Regions from separate parts of the Sphaerisporangium rhizosphaerae genome, predicted to be linked through region 1. Evidence: riboswitches for the same ligand, from Rfam matches in the RefSeq annotation. Region 1 holds a riboswitch; each other region holds the start of a gene.
What was found. A riboswitch is a leader RNA that binds a small molecule or an ion and turns the genes downstream of it on or off. The one in region 1 is predicted to bind thiamine pyrophosphate.
Positions count from the first base shown of each region.

Region 2: another riboswitch for thiamine pyrophosphate. It lies ahead of ACFQSB_RS16980 (purine-cytosine permease family protein); the one in region 1 lies ahead of thiO (glycine oxidase ThiO).
Region 3: another riboswitch for thiamine pyrophosphate. It lies ahead of tenA (thiaminase II); the one in region 1 lies ahead of thiO (glycine oxidase ThiO).

Region 1 is NZ_JBHTCG010000006.1:334,894-341,940, reverse strand. Features, by position in the region: gene secD (protein translocase subunit SecD) at 1-415, shown strand, start outside; gene metF (methylenetetrahydrofolate reductase [NAD(P)H]) at 497-1,429, opposite strand; gene ACFQSB_RS12235 (polyprenyl synthetase family protein) at 1,846-2,913, shown strand; gene thiE (thiamine phosphate synthase) at 2,932-3,570, opposite strand; gene ACFQSB_RS12225 (Rv2175c family DNA-binding protein) at 3,548-3,880, opposite strand; gene ACFQSB_RS12220 (NAD(P)/FAD-dependent oxidoreductase) at 3,972-5,141, opposite strand; TPP riboswitch at 5,320-5,432, shown strand; gene thiO (glycine oxidase ThiO) at 5,426-6,589, shown strand; gene thiS (sulfur carrier protein ThiS) at 6,654-6,854, shown strand; gene ACFQSB_RS12205 (thiazole synthase) at 7,024-7,047, shown strand, end outside.
Region 2 is NZ_JBHTCG010000010.1:45,503-52,549, reverse strand. Features, by position in the region: gene ACFQSB_RS17000 (arginine deiminase) at 1-478, shown strand, start outside; gene ACFQSB_RS16995 (ATP-binding protein) at 461-895, opposite strand; gene ACFQSB_RS16990 (PAS domain S-box protein) at 1,048-2,934, opposite strand; gene ACFQSB_RS16985 (methylated-DNA--[protein]-cysteine S-methyltransferase) at 3,096-3,659, shown strand; gene ACFQSB_RS16980 (purine-cytosine permease family protein) at 3,656-4,975, opposite strand; TPP riboswitch at 4,966-5,092, opposite strand; gene ACFQSB_RS16975 (rhodanese-like domain-containing protein) at 5,117-5,449, opposite strand; gene ACFQSB_RS16970 (Fpg/Nei family DNA glycosylase) at 5,646-6,524, opposite strand; gene ACFQSB_RS16965 (LCP family protein) at 6,600-7,047, opposite strand, start outside.
Region 3 is NZ_JBHTCG010000004.1:107,202-114,248, forward strand. Features, by position in the region: gene ACFQSB_RS07610 (hypothetical protein) at 640-999, opposite strand; gene ACFQSB_RS07615 (hypothetical protein) at 1,088-1,333, opposite strand; gene ACFQSB_RS07620 (SEL1-like repeat protein) at 2,456-3,001, shown strand; TPP riboswitch at 3,011-3,121, shown strand; gene tenA (thiaminase II) at 3,114-3,809, shown strand; gene ACFQSB_RS07630 (hypothetical protein) at 3,867-5,096, opposite strand; gene corA (magnesium/cobalt transporter CorA) at 5,236-6,369, opposite strand; gene purD (phosphoribosylamine--glycine ligase) at 6,787-7,047, shown strand, end outside.

The sequences.
Region 1 (7,047 bases):
CGCCTGGCTGGGCAAGCCCATCGACGGGGTCTTCCTGGCCGCCATGCTGACCATCATCGGATATTCCATCAACGACAAGGTGGTGGTCTTCGACCGCGTACGCGAACTGTGGCGGACCCGGCGGCAGGAACGCTTCGCCGACGTCGTCAACACGGCGATCCTGCAGACCGTGCCGCGTACCGTCAACACCGGTCTCGGCGCCCTGTTCATCCTCACCGCGCTGACCGTCTTCGGCGACGGCACCCTGCGCGACTTCGCCATCGCGCTCATCGTCGGCATCCTGGCCGGGACCGCGTCCTCCGCGCTCGTGGCCGGGCCCCTCGCGATCGAGCTCGAACGCTTCAGCAGGCGACCGCCGCCCGAGCCGGCCACACCGCGCCGGCGCCGTCGGCGGGGCACGGGCGCGGTCCTGTAGCCGGTGATCACCGTCCGGGGCCGCTCGCCGGCCGTGCCGGCCGGGTCCTCACCTCAGAAGGCGAACACCCGGCGCGGGACACTAGCCGGCGGGGACGGGCTCCGGTGCGGGCGTCAGGGCCTGGTAGACCTCGCGGGTCGCGCTCGACCGGTTGAAGGTGATGAAGTGGATGCCGGGCGCGCCCTCGTCGAGCAGGGTCTGGCACAGCTCGGCGGCGTGCTCGATGCCGAGACGCCGCACCGCGGCCGGGTCGTCGGCGACCGCCTCGAACCGCCGGGCCACATCGGCCGGGAAGGGCGCCCCCGACAGCTTCTCGGACCGCGCGATGGTGCTGATCTGCGTGACCGGCATGATGCCCGGGATGATCGGCGTGTCGCACCCGGCGGCGGCCACCCGGTCACGCAGGCGCAGGTAGTCGCCGGCGCTGAAGAACATCTGCGTGATGGCGTAGTCGGCGCCGGCCCGGCACTTGCGGACGAAGTAATCGACGTCGGACTCGACCGACGGCGACCTCGGGTGCCGGTACGGGAAGGCGGCCACGCCGACGCAGAAGTCGCCCGACTGGCGGATGAGGCGGACGAGATCCTCGGCGTAGGCGACGCCCTCGGGGTGCTTGATCCACTCGGCCAGCGGGTCACGGCCGGGCGGGTCGCCCCGCACGGCGAGGATGTTGCGCACCCCCGCCCCGGCGAACCTGCCGACCAGGTGGCGCAGCTCGCGCACCGAGTGGTCGACGGCGGTGAAGTGGGCGACGGGCGTGAGCGTCGTCTCGTGGGCGAGCCGCTCGACGATCTCGACCGTGCGGTCGCGGGTGGAGCCGCCGGCGCCGTAGGTGACCGAGACGAACGTCGGGCGCAGCCGCTCGAGCTCGCGGATCGCGCGCCACAGCTGCCGCTCCCCCTCGTCGTTCTTCGGGGGCATGAACTCGAAGGAGAACGAGCGCCGCCCGGAGGCGAGCAGTTCCCGTACCGTCGGGACGCGGTCAGGACGGACGGATGGACGACCCAGAGCCATGGTGCCAAGGCTACAGGTCCGGACCGCCGCGCACCGATCGCCAACGTGCGCTGCCAAAGACGACCGCCGAAAGCGAGGCGGCCGACGGGCGCTCCACAGGCCGCTCGGCCGGCGGACATCACCGACACCGCTGGACCCAGGGACATCACACGGACCGAGGGACCCAACGACATCGCACAGACGTTCGACCGTCGGGCGTCGCACGGGGCGGCGAGCGACGGGCATCGCACAGAGCGTGCGGCGCGTGCCACAGCCCCACACCGATCATCGCTCGCGTGTCGGGTTCCCTTCCGGTGCCGCGGACCGGTGTCGGCAGCTCAGCGGAGTACCCCGGGCGTGCCACCGCCGGTCCATGGCGTGGGTCACACAAGGGGAGGCGAAGCGGCGGCCCGTTGTACGGCCGTTAATCTCAAAGCATGACCACTTCCTTCGCCCTGTCGGACGCGTTCCGTTCCGAGGTGGACCAGCGCCTGAGGGCGTTCGTCGACCGGCAGCGCCCCCTGGTCAGCGGCCCGGAGCTGAGCCCGCTTCTCGTGGCCGCCGAGGACTTCCTCGCCGGCGGCAAGCGGCTGCGCCCGGCCTTCTGCTACTGGGGCTGGCGCGGCGCAGGCGGAGGCGAGGACGCCGCCATCTTCACCGCCGCCGCCTCGCTGGAGCTCCTGCAGGCCAGCGCGCTCATCCACGACGACGTGATGGACGCCAGCGACATGCGCCGGGGCCGTCCGTCGGCGCACCGGCGGTTCCAGTCGCTGCACGAGGACTCGGAGTGGCAGGGGTCGGCGGAGCAGTTCGGCGAGGGCGCCGCGGTCCTGCTGGGAAGCCTGTTGCTGGTGTGGTCGGGCGAGATGTGGCGGACGAGCGGGCTGCCGGCCGAGGCGCTGGCCGCCGCCGAGCCGGTGCACGACCTGATGCGCACCGAGCTGATGTGCGGGCAGTACCTGGACCTGCTGGAGCAGGCGCACGGCCGCAGCACCTTCGACAGCGCGCTGCGGGTCGCGCTGCACAAGAGCGGCAAGTACTCGGTCGAGCAGCCGCTGCGCCTCGGGCTGCTGATGGCCGCGCGGGCGCCCGAGCCGTGGATCGACCGGCTGTGCGTCGACTACGGGCAGAAGGTCGGCATCGCCTTCCAGCTCCGCGACGACGTGCTCGGCGTGTTCGGCGACCCCGCCGAGACCGGCAAGCCCGCCGGCGACGACCTTCGGGAGGGCAAGCGCACGATGCTGATCGCGCGCACGCTGTCGGAGGCGACGCCCGAGCAGGCCGCCGACGTGCGCCTGCTGCTCGGCGACCCCAAGCTGGAGCAGGACGGCGTCGAGCGGCTGCGCGCGATCATCGAGGACACCGGCGCCCTGGCGGCGAGCGAAGAGATGATCAAGCGCTATCTGGACGACGCGCTGACGTCCCTGGGGCGCGCGCCGATCACCGGCGAGGCGCGCGAGGCCCTGCACGAGCTCGCCGTGGCCGCGACGGCCCGCCGCAGCTGACGACGGCCCCGCCAGGGGTCAGCCGGGCGTGAGGCGGCGGGCGAACTCGGCGGCGGCGGCTCCGGGGTCCTCCGCCTCGGTGATGGCGCGCACCACCACGACCCGGGTGACCCCGTACGACATGACCTCGTCCAGCGTGCCGAGGTCGATGCCGCCGATGCCGAACCACGGCCGATCGGCCGCCAGGGCCGCGGCGTGCTTCAGCAGCCCGGGGCCCGGAGCGAAACGTCCCGGTTTGGTGGGCGTCGGCCAGATCGGCCCGCAGCAGAAGTAGTCGACACCCTCCTCGACCGCCGCGGCGGAGGCCTCGGCGTCGCTGTGGGTCGAGCGGCCGATCAGGACGTCCGGGCCGAGGATGTCGCGCGCGACCGCCACGGGCAGGTCGTCCTGGCCGAGGTGCAGCACGTCGGGGCGCGCGGCGTAGGCGATGTCGGCCCGGTCGTTGACGGCCAGCAACGCCCCGTGCCTGTCGCAGGCCGCGCGGAACACCTCCAGCAGCGCGAGCTCCTCGCGGGCCTCCAGACCCTTCTCGCGCAGTTGGACGATGTCCACGCCCGAGGCGAGGACGGCGTCCAGGAACTGGTCGAGATCGCCTTGGCGGCGGCGCCCGTCGGTGCAGAGGTAGAGCCTGGCGTCAGAAAGCGAGCGCCTGGGCACGCCTTTTCACCTCGGTGTGCCGACCGGCGACGATCGCGTCGATGGGGGCTCCCGGCAGGGAGTCGTCGGCGGTGAACAGCCACCGCAGGGCCTCGACGTCGTCGTAGCCGGAGTCGGACAGCACGGTGAGGGTGCCCGGCAGGCCCTTCACCACGTCGTCGCCCGCGATGAACTTCGCGGGGACCTCGGGCTCTGGGCCGCCGCGGCGGACGCCGATGAGCTTCTTGTCCTTCAGAAGCTGCTTGGCGCGCCCGGTGCTGAGCCCGAGCCGCCTGCCCACTTCCGTGAGGGGGAGCCACTCCCCCACCATTTGATCAGTCTCGCGGTCGATCTGTGCAACAGAAAGCGTCACGGAACCACAACTACCACGTCGCGCCTCTTCTCAAACACCCCGCAGGGGGTCACAAGCAGTCGCGCAAGGGTATCGAGGGGTCGATCGCCCGATCAACGTCGACTCTTTGCCCGCCCTCGACGATGCGGCGGCCCTGGACCAGGTCACGGGGACGGTCGACGGTGAGGATGGCGGCCAGCCGGTCGTCCGCGGTGAACCAGCACGCCGCCCACTTGCGGTCGGTCTCGGGGTCGCCGCGCAGCACCAGCCGGCCCCCGTCATGGTGGCCGGCGTACTGCACCATGCGGCCGAACTGCTCGGACCAGAAATAGGGCACCGGGTCGTACACGGCGGACTGGCCGAGCAGGGTGGCCACCGCGGTCTCGGGGGCGTTCAGGGCGGTGTCCCAGTGCTCGACGCGCATGCGCCGCCCGAAGCGCCGCGACCACCAGTTGGCGCAGTCTCCGGCCGCGACGACGCCCTCCATGGAGGTGCGCAGGTGCTCGTCGACCAGGACGCCGTTGTCGATCTCGACGTCCGAGCCGGCCAGCCAGGCGACGTTCGGGCGCACGCCGACGCCGGTTACCACGACGTCGGCCGGGATCCACGAGCCGTCCATCATGGTCAGCCCGCCGGGGTCGATCGAGCCGACCATCGTGCCGAGTCGCAGGTCGATGCCCGCCTCGGCGTACCAGGAGGCGGTGCGGGCGCCGACCTCGGGCCCGAGGGCCACGGCCAGCGGCGACTCGGCGGCCTCGACGACGGTCACCTCGCAGCCGGCGCGGCGGGCCGCGGTGGCGACCTCGGCGCCGATCCACCCGGCGCCGACGATCGCGACGCGGCACTCGGGCACGAGCGCGGCGCGCAGGGCCAGGGAGTCGTCGATGGTGCGCAGCACGTGCTGGGCGCCCTCGCCGCGCAGCCGGACGGGGGTGGCGCCGGTGGCGATGACCAGGCCGTCGTACTCCAGTTCGCCCTCGGTGGTCTCCAGGGCGCCCTCGCGAAGCCCCTTGGCGGAGACGTTGGTGCGCAGATCGACGTCCAGCGCGCCGAGATCGGAGTCGACGACCGTCGAGTCCAGCTCGCCCAGCAGCACGGCCTTGGACAGCGGAGGCCGGTCGTACGGCCGATGGGCCTCCTCGCCGATCAGAGTGACGCGCCCTCGGTATCCGCGCGCCCGTAGCGCCTCGACACTGCGCACGCCGGCCAGTCCGGCCCCCACCACCACGACATGATTCACAACCTGACCCTAAGCGGCCAGGACGGTAACCCGCCAACGGCGATTTGGTAACAAATTGGCTCACTGTCCCCTACGGGCAGTGATGAGACCACTCAAGCGGGTGGCGATGCCGTACCAGGGCGGAAACAGACCGCCTCTCCCGCCGTCCCCGGCCGCGCCGGGACGGGAATAGGCTGGGTCCACCACGCGCGGGAGTCCGGCGAAACCGGGCTGAGAGGAGGGCTGAGGGCCCTCGACCGCCACGAACCTGATCCGGGTCATGCCGGCGAAGGGAGCGGACTCAGATGCAGGTGTCGAACGCGCCCCCAGCCGACGCCGCGCGGCACGCCGACATGGTCGTCGTGGGCGGCGGCATCATCGGGCTCTCGATCGCCTGGCGCGCCGCCCGGCACGGGCGTTCGGTCATCGTCGTCGATCCCGCGCCCGGCTCGGGCGCCTCGCACGCGGCGGCGGGGATGCTCGCCCCGGTCAGCGAGGTCGCCTACACCGAGGAGCCCCTGCTGCGGCTCGGCCTGGCCTCGCTGTCCCGCTGGCCGGCGTTCGCCGCCGAGCTGTCGGCGGAGTCGGGGGTGGACGTCGACCACCGCGGCGAGGGCACGCTCGACGTGGCCTTCGGCGCGGACGACCTGGCTGCGTTGTCCGAGGTGGCCGACTTCCTGGAGAAGTTGTCGCTGCCCGTCCAGCGGCTCACCGGGCGGGAGTGCCGCCGTGCCGAGCCGATGCTCGCCCCCTCCGTCCGGGGCGGCATCCTGGTAGCCGGGGACGCCTGGGTGGATCCCCGCCGCGTCACGGCGGCCCTGCTCGCCGCGCTGGCGCGCCGCGGCGTGCCGGTGTTCGCCGACCGCGTGACGGGGCTGCTCTCCGCGGACGGGCCTGTGCGGGGGGTGCGGTGCGCGAGCGGCGCGGCGATCGGCGCCGGGCTGGTCGTCCTGGCGGCGGGGGCGTGGTCGGGCTCCCTTCCTGGCCTGCCCCCCGAGGTGCTCCCTCCGGTGCGCCCGGTCAAGGGGCAGATCATGCGGCTGCGCGGCGCTCCGGGGTTCCTCGGCCGGTGCGTGCGCGGCGTCGTGCACGGTTCGCGTGCCTACCTCGTGCCGCGCGGCGACGGCGAGATCGTGCTCGGCGCCACGCAGGAGGAGATGGGGTTCGACACCCGGGTGACCGCCGGGGCGCTGTGGGAGCTGCTGCGCGACGCCCGCGAGCTGGTGCCCGGGATCACCGAGCTGGAGGTGGTCGACCTGGCGGCGGGGCTGCGCCCGGGAACGCCGGACAACCTGCCGGTGATCGGCCCGAGCGGCGTGGACGGGCTGGTGCTGGCCACCGGCCACCACCGGGGCGGCGTCCTGCTGTGCCCGCTCACCGCCGAGCTGGTGGCCGGCGACCCCGACCCGGGGCTCGTCCCTCTCGCGGCGCTCTGCTCCCCTCTGCGCTTCACCGAGGCCCACCGATGAACGAAGGAGGAACGGGGCGCGCGCCCTGGCGGCGGCCAGGGCCCTCCCGCGCCCCGGAACGGCGATGAATGTGATGATCAACGGTGTGTCCTGCGACCTGCCCGCCGGGGCGACCGTCGCCCGGGCGGTCCAGGAGCTGACCTCGTCGGGCGCGGGCGTCGCGGTGGCGGTGAACGACGAGGTGGTGCGGCGCGGCGCGTGGCAGTCCACCACGCTCAGCGAGCACGACCGCGTCGAGGTGCTGACGGCGGTGCAAGGTGGCTGACCACGGCGCCGGCCCCGCGGCGGGACACGACATCGGCCGCAGCGGCGCCACCAGCGCGCCCGGGGACGACCTCGACCCCATCGGGGCGCACCCGGCGCCGGGGCACGACCTCGACGAGGCGGGCGACGCGCTGGTCATCGCCGGGGAGAAGTTCACCTCCCGGCTGATCATGGGGACGGGGGGCGCGCCCTCG
Region 2 (7,047 bases), on a different contig from region 1:
GGGGCTGGCGCACACCGTCCTCGCGGTGCCGATCGCCCAGCAGCGGGCCACCATGCACCTGGACACCATCTGCACGATGGTGGATTTGGACACCGTGGTCATGTACCCGCCGGTCGCCTACTCGCTGCAGGCCTACACCGTGACCTCGGCGGAGGGCGGTGAGCTGCGCGTCTTCGAGCCCCGGCCGTTCCTGGAGGCGGCCGCGCAGGCCATGGGGGTCGAACGGGTGAAGGTGATCGACACCGGGCTGGACCCGGTGACCGCGGAGCGCGAGCAGTGGGACGACGGCAACAACACTCTGGCGCTGGCGCCACGGGTGGCGGTGGCCTACGAGCGCAACGTGGAGACCAACGCCCGCCTGGAGGCCGCGGGTGTGAAGGTCATCCGAATTGCGGGCAGCGAACTCGGCAGCGGCCGGGGAGGCCCACGCTGCATGTCATGCCCTGTAAGCAGGGAGCGTCTAGCCGCACTCGCGTAGGGCCCCTATTTCGGGCGTCCGAACTTGCGAATTAAGGACAGCGACCGGGGCGTGGATGACCGCCCACACCGTGGTCACGTCTTCGTCGTGACGCACCCCCCAGCGCTCGGCGAGGAACTCGACGATGCCGAGCCCCCGGCCGCCCAGTGAGGACAGGGCCGGCCGGCCCGCGCGGGGCTCCGTGGCCGCTCCCCCGTCACTCACCGTGACCTCGAGGTGGTCCTCCGCCCACTCCCAGGTGGCCATGATCTGGCCTGATGGGAGGGGGTGGGCGTGACGCAACGCATTGCTCAGCAACTCGCTCACCACCAGGACGGCGTCCTCTATGGCGGTGGCGAACACCCCGCATGCCTCGAGATCGGCGCTGAGACGCTGGCGTGCGACGGCGACGCTGGTCGGCGCATACGGCAACAGCACGACGCCCTCACTTCCCCGTTCTCCTGCATTTCCCCCTGAGGAAAACACATCCCAGTACGACCGAAATGCCCCGTTCGATGGTTCTGGAAACCGCGCGGCGATCATTGCTTGTGCAGATTCGACAATAGGCGCGGCCATCTGTGACCAGCTCGTTACCGCTTCGGTGTGTCGGATCCGATATAGGCGTCGGCGATGCTCAAAACGAATCGCATTCGGGTGCCGCCGCCGGGACGCGCGTGCGCGGTCACCTCGCCGCCCTGCGCACGGGCGAGGGTGCGCGCGATGTAAAGCCCGAGCCCCACGCCGCCGAAACGCCGGCGGTCGCCGCTGTCGGCCTGGACGAACCGCTCGAAGACCCGCTCGCGGTCCTCCGGCGCGATGCCGACGCCCTCGTCGTCGACGGCCAGGACGACGCGGCCGTCCTCCGGCCAGGCCAGCACCCTGATCAGGCCGCCGTCCGGCGAGTACTTGAAGGCGTTCTCCAGCAACTGGCCGAGCAGGATGTCGGTGGCCAGGGCGTCCCCGTCGACCAGCGGCAGGTCGCCCGGGATGTCCACCTCCACGTGGTGCCGGTCGGACAGCACCGGCATGCCCAGCGTCGCCGCGCGCACGCGCTCGCCCAGGTCGAAGCTCTCCAGCCTGATCTTGAACTTCTCCCCGCCCGCCCGCGCGCCGAGGAGCAGATGGTCCATGAGCCGGCCGAGGTCGCGCGCCCGCTCGGCGATGGTGCGCACGGCCGAGCGCCGCTCGACGTCCGACAGCTTGTCCCACCGCGCGTCCAGGGTGCTGGCGAAGCCCTGGACGACCGTGATCGGAGTGCGCAGCTCGTGGCTGGTGGTGGCCAGGAACAGGTCCTTGGCCTCCTCGAGCTCCTTGGCCAGCGTCACGTCGCGGAAGTCCACGACGACCTCGGCGGTCTCGCCGATCCCGGCGCTGACCACGTCCAGCCAGCGGCCGGAGGGGAGCTGAGTGGTGAGCTTCTCGCCGGGCCCGGGCAGCGGGAACGGCGGGTGGACGCCGATCACCTCCGCCGCCGCCAGGCCGGTCAGCTCCTCCGCGGCGGGGTTCCACTGGGTGACCCGACCGCCCCCGTCGAGCACGGCGATGCCGTCCGCGCTGGCGTCGACGACGGCGCGCTCGTGCGCCCGCTGCCGCACCGCGTCCTGGTAGGCCATGGCGTTGGCGAGCGCGATGCCGGCGTGCCCGGCGAGGAGCTCCAGCAGCTCCAGCTCGATGTGGCCGGCCTTGTGCTCGGCGAACAGCGCGTACAGGGCCCCGTAGGGCCGGCCGCCGACCGCCGCCACGCCGAGCGCGATGGTGTGCAGGCCGGGCAGCTCCGACCAGATCAGCTCGTCCAGCACCGCCTGGTCGCCGGTCTCCAGCAGCACCGTCTTGCCGGTGCGCAGCAGCTTGCCGACCAGGCTGCTGTGCAGGTCGGCGGTCGCGCCCTTCACGCGCTCCGGCAGGCCGTGGGTGCTCACCAGCCGCAGCCGCTCGTCCTCGATCAGCACGAAGCCGCCCGCGTCGGCCCCGGTCAGCTCGGTGAGGCTCGCGGCGATGCGGTCCAGGACCGGCTCCAGCTCCAGCTCGGCGTTGATGTCGCCCACCACGTCGGTGAGCCGCCGCACGAGGCGCGCGCGGCGGGCGGCCCGCTCGCGGGCGACCGCGTCGTTCTCCGCCGGGTGGTAGACGCTCACGTACCCGAGCAGCGCGCCGGCCTCCGACCGCAGCGCACTGATGTCCACGCCCACGTCCAGCAGTGAGCCGTCGCAGCGCAGGCGTTTGGTGCGCAGGGAGACCGGGCCGCCGGTGCGCACCCGTTCCAGCACCGCGTTGTGCTCGGCCACCAGCTCGTCGGGCACGAGCGGCGCCCGGCGCCCGGTCATCTCGGCCGCGGACCAGCCGAACAGGCGCTCCGCCGCAGGGTTCCAGATCAGTACGGTAAGATCACGATCGAGGGTTACGACGGCATTGGGCGAGCTCGCGATGACAGCGCGGGCAAAGCCGTCATCGAGGTTCTCTCCCCTGTCGTCACTCATGACCCCCATCGTGCCCGTTTTTGCCCCCGCGCCTTGGCACTTTCGATGTGCGAATCATCGCATTCGGCGCAGCGGCCGATGACATGGGCGCCACTCCCTCCGGCACGGCCGGGAGCAGGGCTCCCTCCGATACGCTGCCGGTAGGCGAGAGGGGTACGGCCATGACGACAGGGGATCTCGAGGCCCTGGTGCGGGTGACCGCTCCCGGCTATGTGGGCGAGACCCCGCCCGAGGTGGCCTTCGGCACCACCGACACGCCGGTCGGGGCGCTCGCGCTCGCCGTCACCGCGCGCGGCGTGGTCGCGTGCAGCTACGAGAACGAGCACGTCATCTTCGCCCGCGTCTCCCGCGAGATCGGGACGTTCATCGGCCCCGACCCGCGGCGCCTGGACCCGGTCCGGCGCGAGCTGGACGCCTACTTCTCCGGCAGGCTGCGCGCGTTCACCGTTCCGGTCGACCTGCGGCTGGCCACGCCCTTCGCCCGCACGGTGCTGCAGATGACGATGGCCGTGCCCTACGGCCGCGTGACGACCTACCCCGAGATCGCCGAGCGCATCGGGCGTCCGCAGGCGCTGCGCGCGATCGGCAACGCCCTGACGGCCAACCCGGTGTGCGTCATCGTCCCCTGCCACCGGGCGCTGGAGGCGCCGGGACGGCCGGGAGGTTACGCCGGCGGCCCCGCCGCCAAGGAGGCCCTGCTGCGCCTGGAGGCCGCGGCGGACTAGGCGCGGGCGCGCCGCCTCAGCAGGCCCACCAGCAGCGTCGCCAGCGCCGAGACGACGAACGCGGCCAGCGCCGCGCTCATCCACGGCTGCCGCTCGAACCCGATCAGCTCGCGAAGCGCCGCCCAGCGCTCGTCCCACCACTCCAGCGTGGCCGCTCCGGTGAACACCCAGTACGCCACGAAGCCGAGCAGCCAGGGAACGAGCATCGCCCAGCGCGAGGGCGCGTCCTGCGAGGTGTCCCACCGCGCGGCCCCGCCCAGCACGAAGTAGTCGACCACGAGCACGGCGAACATCGGGACGAACACCGCGCCGATCACCCCGAGGAAGGCCCCGTAGGAGTTGACGTTGGCGAACAGCGCGACGCCGGTCGTCAGCACGCCCACTCCGACCGAGAAGACCCGCCGGTCGACCCGGGGCAGCAGGTTCTGCAGGGACATGGCCGTGGAGTAGACGTTGGCGAACGACTGGTCGGCCTCCCGCAGCACCAGGACGCCGAAGAACAGCGCGCCGAGCGGCACCGCGACGAACGCGTTCCAGACCCGGTCAGGGTCGTTGCCGACCAGGGCGAGGGCGACGATGCCGAGCACCAGGCACGCCACCTGGGCGATCGTGTAGCCGGTGACCACCCCGGCGAACGCCGCCCGCCCGGACCGCGAGTGCCGGGCGTAGTCCGCCGCGACCGGGACCCAGGAGACCGACAGCGCGATCACGTAGTCCACGGCGGGGGCGAACGCGTTCCAGCTCCCGCCGCCCAGGTGCGGCGCCTCGCGCAGCAGCGCCACCGCGAGCCACACCATCGCGACGACCACGGCGGCCGTCACGAAGCGGCGCAGGAGGCGGATGGCGCCCAGCGGGCGGAGGGTCAGGGCGATCGTCAACGCCCCGGCGGCCAGCACCCAGACCGCGTACGGCACGGAGTCGCCGAAGACGGCCTGTGCCCCGTTGGCGATCACCCACAGCTCGAAGGCCCCCCAGCCGAGCATCTGGACGATGTTCAGCACGGTCGGCAGGTACGACAGCCGGGCCCCGAACAGCCCGCGCAGCAGCACCATCGCGGGCGCGCCCGTGCGGGCGCCGGGGATGGCCGCCAGGCCCACCATGACGGTGCCGACCAGGCTGCCCACCACGGCGGCCAGCACGGCCGCGACCATGCTCAGCGGCGCGCCGCCCAGCGGGTCGAGAAGGTACAGGGCGCCGGAGAAGCCGAGCAGGCTCACCCCGAGGTTGGCCCAGAAGGCGCCCTGGTCGAGGAATCCGAGGGTCTTCGGAGGGGCCTCGCCGAGGGTCAGGGGGACTTCATCGACGGCGGACGTCATCGCACGCTCCCTACGCCGGCATTACCCGGACAGGTTCCGGCGGTCGGCGGCGCGCCCAGCCTTCGCTGGGAACCGCCCTCTCAGCCCGGTGACGCCCGAGCTCCCGCGCTATGTATTTTGCGCGATTATTACATCCGGCCGTCAGGCGACGTAGGGCTGCCCCCCGTTCTCGGCGACCATGGGACGCCCGGCCGCCTCCCACGAGTGCATGCCGCCCCCGACGTTGACGGCCTCACGGCCCACGTGGTTGAGCCAGGCCGTGGCCTGGGCGGACCGGCCGCCGACGCGGCACACGACGTACACCGGGACTCCGGCGGGGATCTCCTCGACCCGCTGCTGCAGCGTGCCGAGCGGTATGTGGACGGCCGTCGGGGCGTGGCCCGCCTGCCACTCGTCGGGCTCGCGCACGTCGAGCAGGTAGGCGTCGTCGGGCACGGCCCCGGCCTGGATCTCTGGGACGGTCATGCCGACCATTGTCCCCGCTTCGCGAGCCTTCCGCCCGCTAACGGAGGGTTGTCGCGCCGTGACGCCGGGAAGTTTTCCCTTCGCGCACCGGCGAAGCACCGCAAAACACCTCAGAGCCACCGCGCGGCCGGCCACCTGGGACCATCACTCGCGCGGCGGGAACGGCCCCGGGGCGAGCGGGCCCGCCGGACGAGCCGAGGCCGCCTCACTTGAGCAGCCGGGACATCCTGCGGTCGGCCAGCGGCTTGCCGCCGGTCTGGCAGGTCGGGCAGTACTGCAGGGAGGAGTCGGCGAAGGAGACCTCCCTGATCGTGTCCCCGCACACCTCGCACGGCTCTCCGGCGCGCCCGTGGACCCGCAGGCCGGACTTCTTCTCGGTCTTGAGGTCCTTGGCGGCCAGACCGCGCGACCGCTCGACGGCCTCGCGCAGGGTGGTGACGATCGCCTCGTGCAGGTCGGCGACCGCGGTGTCGCTCAGCGAGTCGGCGATCTTGAACGGGGACATCTTGGCCGCGTGCAGCACCTCGTCGGAGTAGGCGTTGCCGATGCCCGCGATGATCTTCTGGTCGCGCAGCAGCCCCTTGATCTGCGTGCGACTGCCGCTCACGATGCCCTTGAGCACGTCGGGGGTGAAGCCGGGCGCCAGCGGATCGGGGCCGAGGCTCGCGATGCCGGGCACCTCGACCGGGTCGGTGACGACGTAGAGGGCCAGGCGCTTCTGGGTGCCGGCCTCGGTGAGCTCGAAGCCCGGCGCCCGGCCGTCGTCGTCGGGGGCGAACCGCAGCCGCACGGCCAGCGGCCCCTTGCCCGGACGCACCGGCCTGGCTCCCGACAGGTCCTCCCGCCAGCGCAGCCAGCCGCCGCGGGCCAGGTGGGTGACGAAGTGCAGCCCGTCGCAGTCGAGGTCGAGGAACTTGCCGTGGCGGGCCACGGCGGTCACCGCCAGGCCGCCGAGCGAGGTGACCGGCGGCCGCACGGTCTTCAGGGCCTGGAAGGCCACCACGTCCACACCGGCGACCACGCGGCCGACGGCCCGCTCGCGCAGGAACTCGGCGAGCGACTCCACCTCGGGAAGCTCGGGCATGCCATCACACTAACCGCTGACCGAGGGTCCGCCCGGTGAGCGGCCGGCGGGTGCGCGCGGCCGCTGACCGCGGGCCTACTTGGTGAGCACGTCCTTGGGCACCGGCTTGTCCTCGGCCAGGGAGCCGAACAGCCGCAGCGCGCGCTGGGTGTCCCACTTGACGACCGCGGCGCCGTTGATGGTGGGCAGCGAGCCGATGGGGACGGCGGTGGCGACCGGGTCGCCGCTCATGGCCATCCCGAGCGACAGCAGGTCGAAGGTGCCCGTGCCGCCGTCGACGGCGACCGAGTCGGTGGCGGCCATCGCCAGCGGCACCGATCGGAAGGGGTTGACCAGCACGCCGGGGCTCGCGGCCTTCTTGACCACGGCCGAGAAGAACTGCCGCTGGCGCTGGGTGCGGTCGAAGTCGGGGATCGCGCCGGTCGCCCGGGTGCGGACGAAGCCCAGCGCGGTGCCGCCCTCCATGTCCTGGCAGCCCTTCTTCAGGTTGATGCCGGCCTTGGGGTCCTTGATGTTCTGCTTG
Region 3 (7,047 bases), on a different contig from region 1:
ATGCGACCAGGTGACGATGTCGTTCCAGAGTTGCACCTCGCCGCGAGGTATGCGGCGCACGCAACCAGCGGCGAGCACGGCGCGGCGCGCATCCGGCTCGTCGAAGTCCTCCCGCCCGGCGCGGCGGGGCGCCGCGCCAGAGCCGTGCTGCGTCATCTGCTCGAAGAGGCGGGAGCGGCACCGGAGGCGGTCGCCGTGGAGAACTGCACAGAATCCTCGCGCACGGGACATGGATGTTCGGCGACGCCTACACGTTGACGGTCAGCGATCGGGACCTGGACATGGTGCTGGCACGCCATCTCAAGGAGATGGGTCGTGGGCCGGAGGACGGCAGGAACCTGGATTTCCTGCTGGGGAGGGCTCATCGGGGAAGTTCGGGGTGAGAGCACCTTGTCGTCGAGCTCAAGGCTCCTGGGGTCAAGAGCGGGCAGCGTGAAGTAGCGCAGATCAAGAGCTACGCTCAGGCAGTGGCCGGTGACCCGCAGTGCCGTGACGCTCAAGTCTCCTGTGACTTCTGGGTGGTCTCCACGGAGATGGACGACGTCGTGCGACGGGACGCCGCAGCGCCCAACCGCCCGCCCAGCTGTATCGCCGAGCGGGAAGGCGGCGTCCGCATATGGGCGCGCACCTGGAGCGAGATCATTGACGATTGCGAGAAACGCCTCCACTTCTACCGCGAACGGCTGAACCACGACTCAACAGCAGCCACATCGCGGCGCAGATGAGATCGCCCGCCAGCAGTGCCGTGACCCAGCCGGGAGACAGACCCGCGCGAGGGGCGAGGTACATCAGCACCGCCGGGGCGAGGAGCAGCAGCAGTGCCGCGACGGCGACGCATCCGAGCATGGTGATCGCGCCGCGGGTCGCGGGGGCGGGCACGCGGGCGTGCAACTCGCCCTGCAACTCGCCTCGGAACGGCCGGGCGGTGATGACCAGCCGCGCCAGGGCGGCGGGTGGATCCTCCAGCGGGGCGGCGGTCACCGGTACGGCAGCCGTCACTGGCGCGGCGGTCCCCGGCGCGGGGGTCAGGGGGTGGTCGGGGGGCATCGGTGCGGGCTCCGTGGACGTCGGGGCGGCGGGGCCTGGCTCATGAGGCCTTACCGCCGGCGGTGTGGTCGTCGGACCAGAACTCGATCAGTTCCTCGGCGGTGAGCTGCTGTGGCGGACGCGCGGGAGGAGTGCGGCCCGTGCGGACGGCCCAGGTGGTGACCAACAACCCGAGGAGCTCGGCGTCCAGCCGTGCCTGGCGAGACTGCGGCGTCGCGCGGCGCGGGGGCTCGGCACCCGCGCGGGCCGTACGGGTGGCGCGGGTGACGGTGGCGTAGGACAGCATCGACTTCTCTCTCTCGGGGTGAAGGGGTGCCGAACCAACGATGGAGGACGCCGCGCGGGGCCACGACCGACCCAAACATCTCCGGACGACTCCGGAGCCTATGGCCCGGGACCGACGTTTCCCGGCTCCTCGCCCACCGTCGCCGGGATGTCTTCCGCCGGGACCATCCCGACCTATCCGGATCCATCCGGATTTGTTCGGTGGCCTGCGGATTCTCTCGATGGAACGTCCGGCCTCACGTCCGGACAAGGTGGAATTCAGGTTCCGCCGTCAGATTGCCCTGGTTGGTGCAACCATGACTCCATTACCTGACGTAGATCGTCGATCACTCATTCGGCGGAGGGCATGACTGGACATCACCCCGGCGTGGCGGCCTTCATCGGCCGGCTGAACGACCTGCGGGAACTGGCCGGCATGCCGTCCCTCGCCGAACTACGCAGGCTGTCTCACGCGCCCGCCGAGGATGGCCGGCGGTCGAGAGAGCTGGCCGAGAGCACCACACACGACATCCTCACTGGAAAGCGCAACGGGTTGCCCTCCTGGCCGTGGGTGGCCTCGTTCGTGAGCGCCTGCCACCGGGCCGCGGCGGACACAGGGCTGGACGTCACGGCCTTCGGCGGCCTCGCCGACTGGCACTCCCGCTGGTGCGCCGCACGCCCTTCCCTCTCCACCGGCGCCGAGCCGTCTCCGTCCCCCGCTCCGGCAGGCCCACCTGCCGCGACCTCCCTCACCGAGTTTCCGGGCGCCTTCGCCCCAGCGGGGTTTCCCGCCGCACCGGCCATCGAGCCGCCGCTCGGACCGTCCCGCTTCCCACCCGTCCAGAACGAGCCCTTCGCAGTGCCCGGGTGGCCACCTGACCTCGTCGCCCACGCCCCTGCCCCAGTGTTCGAGTGGCCATACCCCGCTGGGCATGTGGAGAGCCCTCCGCCTGCCCCCCTCCACGCGGAGCCCTTCCCGGTACCCGGATGGCCGCCAGACCCTGTTGCCCATGTGGAGAGCCGCCCACCGGCACCCGTCCACACCGATCCCTCCCCAGCGATCGGATGGCCGCCAGACCCTGTTGCCCATGTGGAGGGCCCTCCACCGGCGCCCCGTAAGGCCGATCCGCCGCTCTCGGTGCCGATGCGGCGCTATCTACGGTGGTTCGGTCGCACCGGTGCCCGGCTGGTCCGGCACGCCGAGGCCGGCGACGCCCAGGCATGCCTGCGCCTGTGGGTCATCACCCTGCTCCACGACCGGCTCGCCGAGGCCCGCGACTGGCTCCACCAGGCCGCGGCGGCCGGAGATGACGAAGCGGTGCGGCTGCGCGCTCACCCGGCTCCGCGCAAGGCGGCGACCGAACTGGCGTACGTCTACGCGACCGCCTACGAGACCGAGGGCAACAAGATCAGCCTCGCCATCTTCTTCTACCAACTCGCCGGGCGCCACGGCCACGCGGAGGCCGCTTTCCAGCTCGCGGCGATCCACGCGGGCCGTGGCCATCAATGGCTGGCCGCCACCTGGTTCAGCCGCGCCGCCGATGCCGGGCATCCGCAGGCGTCCGGCAGGTTCACCGCGATCTCCGGGGCAATCAGCGGCGGCGGCGATCTGGACGACCACACGATGCTGGCCGAGCTCGCGAGGGAGTGGAGGCAGGAGCACTCCCGGTGGGGGGCCTCGACGGTCTAGGCTCGAGCCGAGAGTGGACGCGGGAGTCCGGTGGACCGGGCTGAGAGTGCGGCTGGGTGGCCGCAGACCGCTGGAACCTGTCCGGGTCATGCCGGCGTAGGGAGTTGTGTATATGACGACGTCCGAATCCGTCGTTCCGCAGGCGCGGCCGTACAGCGAGGAGCTGTGGGAGGCCATCGCGCCGACGTACAAGGCCATCCTCGACCACCCGTTCATCAGGGGGCTGGTGGAGGGGACGCTGCCGCGCGCGGCGTTCCGGCACTTCGTCGTGCAGGACTCGCACTACCTGCGGGACTACGCCCGCGCGCTGGCCCTGTGCGCGGCCAAGGCGCCCCGTGAGGAGGACGTGCGGGCCTTCGCGAGCGACGCGGTGGGGGCCATCGCCGCCGAGCAGGAGATGCACGCGGCGTTCATGGCCGACCTCGGCGGGTCTGCCGAGCAGGCCGCAGGGCAGCCGGTCGGGCCGACCACGCGCGCCTACACCAGCTACCTGCTGGCGACCGTGTACGGCGGGTCGTTCCTGGACGGGCTCGCGGCGGTGCTGCCCTGTTACTGGATCTACGCCCGGGTGGGCGAGGCGCTGCTGGAAGAGTCCTCACCCGACCCCCTGTACCGCCGGTGGATCGCCGCCTACGGGGACGAGACCTTTCAAAGCGTGGTGCGCCGGGTGGTCTCCCTCGCCGACCACGCGGGCGCCGAGGCGACCGGCGGCCAGCGCGCCCGCGCACTGGAGCACTTCGTCACCACCTCGCGCTACGAGTGGATGTTCTGGGACGCCGCCTGGCGCCAGGAATCCTGGCCCGTCTGACCGGGCGCGACACGTGCCGAACGAGACGGGGTGCGGTCCGGACGGGCGAGGGCGGGGTCAGCCCCGGGTCCAGATCCAGGCGTGACCGTCCTCGTCGTAGTCCGGTTCGCCGCCGACGGCGAGCACCGGGCCGCCGCCGGGCCCGGCCGCCAGGTCGTACACCGCCGGGCTCGACCGGTGCGGGGTCCGCTCGACGGTCCAGTGTCCGCCCGCGTAGTGCACGATCACGTCGCCGCCGCGTTCACCGCCGATCCAGACGCCGCCGCGCCCGTCGGCCGCGACGGCCGTGAAGGCGGGCAGACGGGAGGCCCGGACGCCGGGGAGACGGGAAGCGGGAACGCCGGGCGCGGTCCACCGCGATCCGTCCCATGTGAACAGGACGTTCTCCGGGGGCTCGCCCGGCCGGTTCGCCCGGCCCACGGCCCACGCCTCGCCTGAGGGACTCACCGCCACGCCGGTCAGGCGGCCCTGCTGCGCGGCCGGCGCGGCGGGCAGCGGGGCGGCGGCCCAGCGCTCGCCGTCCCAGCGCGTGATCGCGGGATGCCCGCCCGCCGCGCCGACCGCCCACACCTCGCGCGGCGACGACGCGGCGAAATCCGCCACCTCCATGCCGCCCGGTGATGCGGTCTCGTGCCAGCCCCCGCCCGCCCAGTGCGCCAGGAAGGGCGTCTCGCCGTCCTCGGTGAGCACCCCGGCCATCCACGCCTCGCGGGCCCCGGTCACCGCCGCCGCCTGCAGGACGCGCCCGCCTGGTCCGGCCGGACCGCCCATGCTCGCCCAGCCGCCGCCCTGCCGGCGCCACGCGCGGGCGTCCCCGGTGAAGATCCACGGCAGGCGGCCACCAGGTGCGGCCGAGACGGCGCGGATCCCGATGTCGCGCACCGGGGCCGCGACCTCGCGCCAGGACCGGCCGTCCCAGTGCCTGATCAGCGTGGCGCCCTCGTCGTGGTGGCCTGCGGCCCAGGCGTCGTCCTCGGCGAGCACCAGGGCGGTGTTCATGGAGCCGCCCCACTCGTGCACACCGGTGGCGACCCACTCGGCCTCGCCCTGGGCGACGGACAGCGGGGTGGTCGGGCCCGCCGCCCCGGTCGGGTCGGGGTCGGGGACATCGGAAGCGCTCGGGCCCGATGTGCCGGCCGAGGACGGTACAGCGCTCGCGGACGGCACGGGAGTGGCCGACGGCGCCGGGGACGTGCGGGCGCCGGGGCGGGCGGTGGAGGCGCACGCGGCCAGGAGCAGACCGATGGTCAACGCCAGAAGCACCGCCGCCGGCGCGCGCCTGCTCATCTGGGGATCGTACGGCCATACGGGGCGCCGGGCGGGGGCCACCGTGATCATCCCCCCGGCGCGAGTCGCCGGAATCGTCGCCGGCGGGTCCGACCGCCGTCACGGCTGCCGTGCCGGCACGCGGCGGGCCGCCCGGAGGTCAGAGCCAGCTGTTGCGGCGGAAGCCGCGGTAGAGGAGGGAGCAGATGACGAGCATGACGCCGATGACGAGGGGGTAGCCCCAGACGGCGTTCAGTTCGGGCATGTGCTTGAAGTTCATGCCGTAGATGCCGGCGATCATCGTGGGCACGGAGACGATGGCCACCCAGGCGGAGATCTTGCGCATGTCCTCGTTCGCCAGGGCGTTGGACCTGGCCAGGGCCGCCTGCAGGATCGAGTTGCACAGCTCGTTGGACGACTCGACCTGCTCGCAGACCCGCGAGAGGTGGTCGACGACGTCGCGGAAGTACTCGCGCATCTCGGAGGGGATCATGCGGCGCTGCGGCAGGGCCCCGAGCGGCGTCTGGAGCGGCGTGACCGCGCGCTTCATCTCGATCATCTCGCGCTTGAGCTGGTAGATGCGGCCGATGTCGCGGGAGCTGACGTCGGCGAAGACGGCGGCCTCGACCTCCTCCAGCTCGGCCTGCATCTGGTCGGCGACCGACAGGTAGCGGTCGACGACGTGGTCGGCGATGGCGTGCAGGACGCCGGAGGGGCCGCGGGAGAGCAGCTTGGGCTTGTCCTCCAGGCGGCCGCGCACGTCCGCGAGCGGGCAGTGCTCGCCGTGGCGCACGGTGACCACGAAGTCGGGGCCGACGAACACCATGATCTCGCCGCTGGCGATGATCTCACTGGAGGCGGTCAGCTGGTCGTGGTCGAGGTAGGCGATGGTCTTCAGCACGACGAACAGCGAGTCGCCGTAACGCTCGACCTTCGGCCGCTGGTGCGCCTTGATGGCGTCCTCCACGGCCAGGGGGTGCAACCCGAAGACCTCGGCCAGCCACTCGACCTCGGGGGCCTCCGGCTCGTGGAGCCCCACCCAGACGTAGGCGCCCCCGGTCTCCGACGCGGCGTTGTGCTCGCGGACCAGACTCACGGCCTCCGGGATGCCGGACACGTGGACACGCTTGCCGGCGATGTACGCGCCGTACTGCACAAGGGAGTCACTCGGCGGAACGCAGCGGCCGTTGAGCGGCTCACGGCGCAGAGAGGTGACCGGCGCCGAGGCGCCGAGCCGCACGTGAGTGGTGCGCTGGTGCAGGTTGATCCGCTGGAAAAGGGTGGACGAGCGCATGGCGGTCCCTTCCCGCCCGACCTCGGGAACCCACACGCGGAAAGCATCAAGGCACGACGAACGTCGCAGAAAAGAACAGGCGTGTGGCTCTCAGTCGGACACCGAATTGGAGTGGTCGGGTTTGCGCACGACGTACGTGCGCGAGCACGTACTGCTGGGATCACCAGATGTCATCCCGATTCCACCTCCAATCTCCCGAGAGACGGCCCAAAGCCGCCCTAACTTACCACAGGCAGGCTTCAGCCCATAGCTTACATCCCCACGGGATTGCTCGATCATGTGGAAGTTCACAAAAGGCCGCCGCCCGGCCTGTGAAGACCGGCCGTTCTTTCCCGGCGGGCGCCCCCCTACATACCCCGACCTGCGGCGACACGCGCGGCGTCCGGCGACCCCAGACCCGCCCCGTAGACTCCCCACGTGCGCGTTCTTGTGATTGGAAGCGGCGGCCGCGAGCATGCCCTGTGCCGCGCCCTCGCCCTGGACCCCGCGGTGTCCGACCTCCACTGTGCCCCCGGCAACGCCGGCATCGCCGCGGTGGCGACGCTCCACCCGGTCGTGCCCACCGATCCCGGCCAGGTCGTGGCGCTGGCCACGCGCCTCGGCGCCGAGCTCGTCGTCATCGGGCCCGAGGCGCCGCTGGTGGCCGGCGTCGCCGACGCCGTCCGCGCCGCGGGCCTC